DNA from 3 places in the Thermasporomyces composti genome. Region 1 is predicted to be linked to each of the others. Evidence: riboswitches for the same ligand, from Rfam matches in the RefSeq annotation. Region 1 holds a riboswitch; each other region holds the start of a gene.

What was found. A riboswitch is a leader RNA that binds a small molecule or an ion and turns the genes downstream of it on or off. The one in region 1 is predicted to bind S-adenosylmethionine.
Region 2: it holds a riboswitch for S-adenosylmethionine, as region 1 does, so the genes downstream of both, DFJ64_RS09565 (aminotransferase class V-fold PLP-dependent enzyme) here and thrC (threonine synthase) in region 1, are expected to answer to the same signal.
Region 3: it holds a riboswitch for S-adenosylmethionine, as region 1 does, so the genes downstream of both, DFJ64_RS20225 (putative leader peptide) here and thrC (threonine synthase) in region 1, are expected to answer to the same signal.

What each region holds. Positions count from the first base shown of each region.
Region 1 is NZ_QTUC01000001.1:1,496,698-1,498,954, reverse strand. Features, by position in the region: gene DFJ64_RS06550 (helix-turn-helix transcriptional regulator) at 1-118, shown strand, start outside; gene DFJ64_RS06545 (DUF2178 domain-containing protein) at 96-506, shown strand; gene DFJ64_RS19390 (hypothetical protein) at 593-763, shown strand; SAM riboswitch class I at 906-1,074, shown strand; gene thrC (threonine synthase) at 1,088-2,257, shown strand, end outside.
Region 2 is NZ_QTUC01000001.1:2,204,823-2,207,079, reverse strand. Features, by position in the region: gene DFJ64_RS09570 (glycoside hydrolase family 43 protein) at 1-1,092, shown strand, start outside; SAM riboswitch class IV at 1,279-1,391, shown strand; gene DFJ64_RS09565 (aminotransferase class V-fold PLP-dependent enzyme) at 1,431-2,257, shown strand, end outside.
Region 3 is NZ_QTUC01000001.1:2,493,803-2,496,059, forward strand. Features, by position in the region: gene DFJ64_RS10750 (CehA/McbA family metallohydrolase) at 1-810, shown strand, start outside; SAM riboswitch class IV at 971-1,082, shown strand; gene DFJ64_RS20225 (putative leader peptide) at 1,096-1,173, shown strand; gene DFJ64_RS10755 (ABC transporter permease) at 1,375-2,187, shown strand.

The DNA of each region.
Region 1 (2,257 bases):
CGTCAACGCGATCGAGACAGGTCGTTACAGTCCGTCACTGCCCCTGGCGATCAAGTTGGCCCGATTCTTCGGGCGGACCGTCGAGGAGGTTTTCCATGTCGACGACGACCAACCGTAGGCGGGCCGGTCGGCGGATCTCGATGCCGGCGGTGGTGCTGGCTCTGGTCATCGGAGTCGGCATGGGCGCCGCGGCCGCCACGAGCGGCCGGCCGGGACTCGGGCTCGTGATGTTCGGCATCATGGCGGGCGCCGCGCTGGTGGTGGTCCTCGGGTCACGCGTCAGCGACACCGTGGCGCTGCTCGGCGACGACATCCACGAGGAGCGCCACGTCCAGCTGCACCAGCGCGCGGCGGTGTACACGCTCAACATCCTCGCCCTCGTCATCCTGGGAGGGCTCATGGTCAACGTGGCGCGCGGCGGGGATGGCGGCCTGTGGGGCTTCCTCGGGGGCGTTGTGGGCCTCGTCTACCTGGGTTCGCTGCTCATCCTCAACCGCCGCTCCTAGCGCGGCGTCCTCGTTGCCGTCTCGACGGTCGGTGCCACCGCTCGCGCCGTGGTGCGCGCAGGCCACGAACAGGAAGGGATGCGCCGATGCTGGTCGGACAGTGGTGGCTCAAGTCGGTGCTCCTGGCCGTCCTCGGGCCGACGCTGCTGGCGATGGGTGTGTCCGCGACCGATGAGGTGCCCTCACGGGACGTCGAGCTCCGGTCGCCGGCCGCGACCGCGACGCCACCTGAGACGAGCCGGTGTCTCGTGCGCTGAGACGAGGAGGGGCGAACCGCCGATTCCGGATCCCATCGTGAGACGGCCGTCTCAATTCGTGGACCTCCACGTCGTCGTCGCCGTCCTGTCGGCTAGGCTCGCCTGCGCATGCCCACACCGGGCGTACCACAACACACGGACGGACTCATCCAGAGGGGCTGAGGGACCGGCCCGATGAAGCCCCGGCAACCGGCCGACCGCCGACGCGCGTCTCGCGTTCATCAGAGGCCCCGCGGCGGACACGGTGCCAATTCCGGCTCGCGTCACCCGCGCCAGACCCTGGCACGGACTCGACGTGAGAAAGATGAGGAAGGAAGCCTCTGAATGACGACGACCTACGCTGCCACCCGCGAGACGCACACCATTCGTCCGGGAGCCTTCGGTAACGCGACGGTTCTGCGCTGTCGAGAGTGTGGCGCGACCACGCCGCTGGGAGCCCACTACGCCTGTCCCGAATGCTTCGGCCCTCTCGAGGTCGGCTACGACTACCCGACGATCACCCGGGAGCAGATCGAGGCAGGACCCAAGAACATCTGGCGCTACCAGCCGCTCCTGCCCGTCCCCGCTGACGTCGCTTCGTTCCCCAACACCGAGCCTGGCTTCACCCGCCTGGTCCGCGCCGACCACCTGGCCGCAGAGCTCGGCTTGCGAACCCTGTGGATCAAAGACGACTCCGGCAACCCGACCCACTCCTTCAAGGACCGCGTGGTCGCGGTGGCCCTCACCGCCGCTCGCGAGCTGGGCTTCACGGTGCTGGCCTGCCCCTCCACCGGCAACCTCGCCAACGCCGTCGCCGCGGCCGCCGCGAGGGCCGGCATCCGCAGCGTCGTCTTCGTCCCGCACAACCTCGAGCAGCAGAAGATCCTCACCACCGCGGTCTACGGCGGCACCCTCGTCGCGGTGGAAGGCACCTACGACGACGTCAACCGGCTCGCCAGCGAGATCGCCGGCGAGCAGGAGAGCTGGGCTTTCGTCAACGTGAACGTCCGGCCCTACTACGCCGAGGGCTCGAAGACGCTGGCTTTCGAGATCGCCGAGCAGCTCGGCTGGCGCCTGCCCCAGCAGATCGTCGTGCCGGTCGCCTCGGGTGCCCAGCTCGTCAAGATCGACAAAGGTCTGCGCGAGCTCGTGGAGCTCGGCCTGGTGGAGGACACGCCGTACCGGATCTTCGGCGCCCAGGCGAGTGGTTGCGCGCCGGTGGCGCGAGCGTTCAAGGCCGGCCACGACGTGGTGGCGCCCGTCCGGCCGGACACGGTGGCGAAGTCGCTGGCGATCGGGAACCCCGCCGACGGTCCCTACGTGCTCGACGTCTGCCGGCGTACCGGCGGCAGCGTCGAGGACGTCAGCGACGACGAGGTGATCGAGGGCATCGCGCTGCTCGCCCGCACCGAGGGCATCTTCGGTGAGACGGCCGGTGGCGTCACGGTGGCCACGCTGAAGAAGCTGGTCGAGACCGGCCAGCTCGACCCGGACGCCGAGACCGTCATCATCAAC
Region 2 (2,257 bases), 710 kb from region 1:
GGCTTCGTCCGAAGCCGTTCGGCCGCACCCCACTCACTGCTGCTGGTGAGCGAGGAGACCACCGCGGCCGACTACCGGGCCGAGGCGGACCTGCGGGTGCGCGGCATGGGCCGGGCTGGCCTGGTCGTCGGCTATGAGGATCACCGAAACTACGTGGTCGCCTGGCTGGACCCGTCGCGGCGCGCCCTCGTCGTCGATGTCGTCGTGGACGGCGAGGTCGTGAGGTCGGCGAGCGACCGCCTCCACGCAGGCTTCCGGTTCGACACCTGGCACGCGGTCACCGCAGAGGTCCGCGGGTCGTGGGCGACGTTCGAGGTGAGCGCGGCGATGGAAGGCAGCCCGCTGGCCGAGGTGAGCGTCGAGGTGCCGGAACGGCTCGGGAAACCCTCCCCCGTCGGCGTGGCGGCGCAGGGTCGCGGCGCGGAGGCCGACAACGTGGGTGTTACCGCGCTGTACGAGCCGGTGACCGCCAAGGTGCCGGATCCCACGGTGGGAGCGTTGCTGCCGGAGTTCAGCGACGAGTTCGAAGGCGCCGAGCTCGACGAGGCGTGGACGATCGTCGGCACCCCACAGTCGAACCCCGAGGTAGTCGGCGGCGCGCTGGTGTGGCCGACCCAGGCGGGCGACCTGAGGTCGGACGACCACGCGGCGGTGCTGCTGCGCGACGCGCCGGAGGGCACGTACACGGTCGAGACCAAGGTGCACCTTCCGCTCGGCACCGGGCCGCGCGGCTACGAACGGGCGGGCCTGCTCGTCTGGGGTGACCGGGTGAACTCCCTGCACGTGGCACCGACGTCCACCGGGACGACCCGGCAGGCGTTCTTGTGGGTCGGGCCGGCTGCCAGCCCGTGGCCGAACGCGATTCAGCTCGGGCCATCCGCCGACACGCTGTGGCTGCGGATGCGCCACACCATCCATCCGGAGACCGGCGAGCATCTGTTCCGGGCCGCGACGAGCCGCGACGGGGAGCACTGGATCTGGGGTGCGGTGTGGCACCTGCCAGCCGATGCCGAGCCCCGGGTCGGCTTGGTGGCCATGGGTGGTGAAGGGGTCACCGCGACCTTCGACTACCTGCGCGTGTACGGGCCGTAGCGGTCCGGACGACTGGCCGGCGCTGGCGGTACGAAAGCCCACCTGTGTCCACTTCGTAAGACAAGTTCTCATTATTCGAAACACGCCCGCGATGGCGGCGGCCGGTCGGTTACTGTGGCTCGCGGTCATGAGCGCCAGCGCGGGGCTCGACCGTCGACACCACCGCGCCCTTCGCGACGCGTGTCCTGTCGTCGGTGCGAGGCCCCGAAAGCCCCGGCTCGCTGGCCGGCAACCCTCCTCCGCGGTGGGGTGCTCCGGGTGAGGACCAGGCGTGCCACGTGGCACCGCAAGCGCGGACCCCAGAACCCTCGGGGTCCCTGAGCCCCGTGAGGTGTGGTGTGACTGCTCTCGACGTCCAGGTGAACTCCGCTGACCCCGCGTGTCCTGGCCAGGCGCCGCTGCTTCCCGTGGTCGGCACCGGCATCGAGGTCCCGCTCGTCACCGGCGACTCCCTCCCGTACGCCAACCTCGACTACGCCGCGAGCGCTCCGAGCCTGCAGTCGGTCGCCGACCACCTGAGCGAGGTGCTGCCGTACTACGCGAGCGTCCACCGCGGCGCCGGCTACACCTCCCAGGTCTGCACCGCGCTCTACGAAGGTGCCCGGGCCGACGTCGCGGCGTTTCTCGGTGCGCGTCCCGACGACGTGGTGATCTTCACCCGCAACACCACCGACGCGCTCAACCTGTTGGCACGGTGTGTCCCCGACGACGGCCCTGGTGGCGGCCGCGTCACCTTCCTCGACATCGAGCACCACGCCAACCTGCTTCCGTGGCGGCGAGGCCAACACCGCTGCGTCCTCGCCGGCACCACCCAGCGGGCCACGCTGGTGAGTCTGCGCGCGGAGCTGGAGGCGCGACCGGCCAGCCTCCTCGCCATCACCGGCGCGTCGAACGTCACCGGCGAGGTCTTGCCTCTCGCCGAGATCGTGGAGCTCGCCCACGCGGCCGGCGCCCGAGTCGTCCTCGACGCTGCGCAGCTCGCCCCCCACCGCAGGATCGACCTGGCGTCGTCCGGGGTGGACTACGTCGCGCTGTCCGGGCACAAGCTCTACGCGCCGTTCGGAGCCGGCGTGCTCGCCGGACGGAGGGACTGGCTCGACGAGGCCCCGGCATACCTGCCGGGAGGGGGTGCCGTCCGCGAGGTCACCCTCACCCACACCGAGTG
Region 3 (2,257 bases), 1.0 Mb from region 1:
ACCGACGACTTGCTGATCGTCAACGGTGAGGAGATCACCACCCGGTCCGGGCACTGGCTGGCGACCGGTCTGCCCGCCGGCAGCTGGATCGACTGGCGCTACCGCGCCGGGGATCCGAAGGACTTCCAACGCTTCGTGACGAAGGTGCACGCCCTGGGTGGCCTGGTCACCGCCGCGCACCCGTTCGCGAACTGCTTCGCGTGCGGCTACGAGTTCAGCTACCAGCTCGCCGACCTCGTCGAGGTGTGGAATGGGCCCTGGACGCCCGACGACGAGCAGGCCGTCTCGCTGTGGGACGGGCTGTTGCGCAGCGGCTGCTGGATCCCCGCGGTCGGCAACTCCGACGCGCATCGCCCGCCCAGTGACGGGTCCCCCGGCGACCTGGTGGGGTTGCCGCAGACCGTCGTCCTCGCCGACAGCTTGCGCACGCCGGACCTGCTGGCCGGACTGAAGGCGGGCCGCTGCTACCTGGCCGAGTCGGCGGAGGTCGAGGTGAGCTTCACCGCGTCGGCGGGCGGCACGTCGGCGGGGATCGGTGAGCGGCTCCCGGTCGACATCGGAGACCCGGTCACTGTCGAGGTGCGGGTGTCGGGGGTCCCAGAGACGACGGTGAGCATCCTTGACCAGAGTGGCCCGCGCGTGAGCGCTGACGTTCCGGCCGATGGCGCGCGGACGCTCACCTGGACCACCTACCCGAGACACACTCAGTGGGTTCGCGTCGAGGTTCGGCGCGCGTCCGGCGGGCTCAACAGCACGACGCCGAACGCGATGGTGGCCATGACGAATCCCATCTTCCTCGGCCGTTCCTGATCGACTCTGTCGAGAGCTCAGGCTCGCGGATGTACGTGGCTCGTCACGATCGACACGCGTTACGACGTCGTGGTGGCGGACCGTGACGCCGTGTCCAGGCAATGAGAAGTCCGTCTCATATTTTTGCCAGCCGCCTCGACGTTCTGTACTTTCGAGGCGCAGTCACGAGTGCCAGCGTCAAGCCCCGGCTTGCTGGCCGGCAACCCGCAGACGTGTGGGGTGCCCCGGGTGAGGACTCGGCCCGACCACGGCGGTCCGGGCAAACGTCGATCCTGAAGGAGCGTCATGGTGCTGAACAGGTTGTTCACGCGCCGCCGTCACATCGATCTGCTCCGCGTCGCCAGCGCGTCCTGTTGTCGCTGACCTCGTCATCCCCGCTTCTCGCGAGGCGTCGCCGACGAACGTCAGCCGCCTGTTCCGGCGTCTCGGCTGTGGTCGCGCCTGATGCCGGCCCAGAAGCGAAGCCCTCCAAGCGACAAAGCGATTTTCCCTTATCTGCCGCGACCTTCCCGCTCGTCCGTTTTTGTCCCCTTGACGAAGCTCGATTTCTCACGGAGTCCGCGCATGACGACGACCTCTGTGCCGTCGACGGCATCACAGCGCCGCCGCGTGACGTTGGTCGCTGGCCAAGTGGCGCTGCTGTTCGGGCTGCTCGCGGTCGCGGAGCTTCTCGTCCGAACCGGGCTGGTGTCGAGCCTCTACCTCCCCGCCCCGACCAGTGTCGTGACCGAGATCGGGGAGCTTCTCGCCGGCGGTTCGGACTTCTACACCAACCTCAGCGTCACGCTCCGGGAGTTCATCACCGGATACCTCCTCGCGGTCGTCGGGGGGATCGCGACCGGGCTGTTCTTGGTGCTGGTGCCCCACGCCGAGAACTTCTTCCGACCGTTCCTCGCCGCTTTCATGGCGGTGCCGAAGGTGACGATCATCCCGCTGCTGACCCTGTGGTTCGGCCTTGGCCTCTCCCACAAGGTCATCATCGTCTTCCTGTTCTGCTTCTTCCCGATCGTCTACAACACCATCGCCGGGGTGAAGCAGACGTCTCCCGACCACGTGAAGGTGGCTCGGGCCTTGCGAGCTCGACGCCGGCAGATCATCGTCAAAGTGATCCTGCCCTCGGCGATCCCCACGATCCTCGCGGCGCTGCGAGTCGAAGCGGCGTCCGCGCTCGTCGGCGCCATCTTCGGCGAGATGGTCGCCTCGCGCGCGGGCCTGGGGAACGGCCTCAACGAGGCGACGGCACTCTACGACACGCCCAAGGCGTTCGCCCTGATCATCCTCATCACGATCGTCTCGATCGTCAGCGTCTCCACCATCGACCTCCTGGAGAAGAAGGTCTTCCTCAAGTGGCGACCCTCGCCCGCGCGACTTCGGTGACCGTGGCACCGGGGTGAGATCGACCAACCGGGTGAGAGCGAGATGGACGACGCGACGCGGACCCACATTG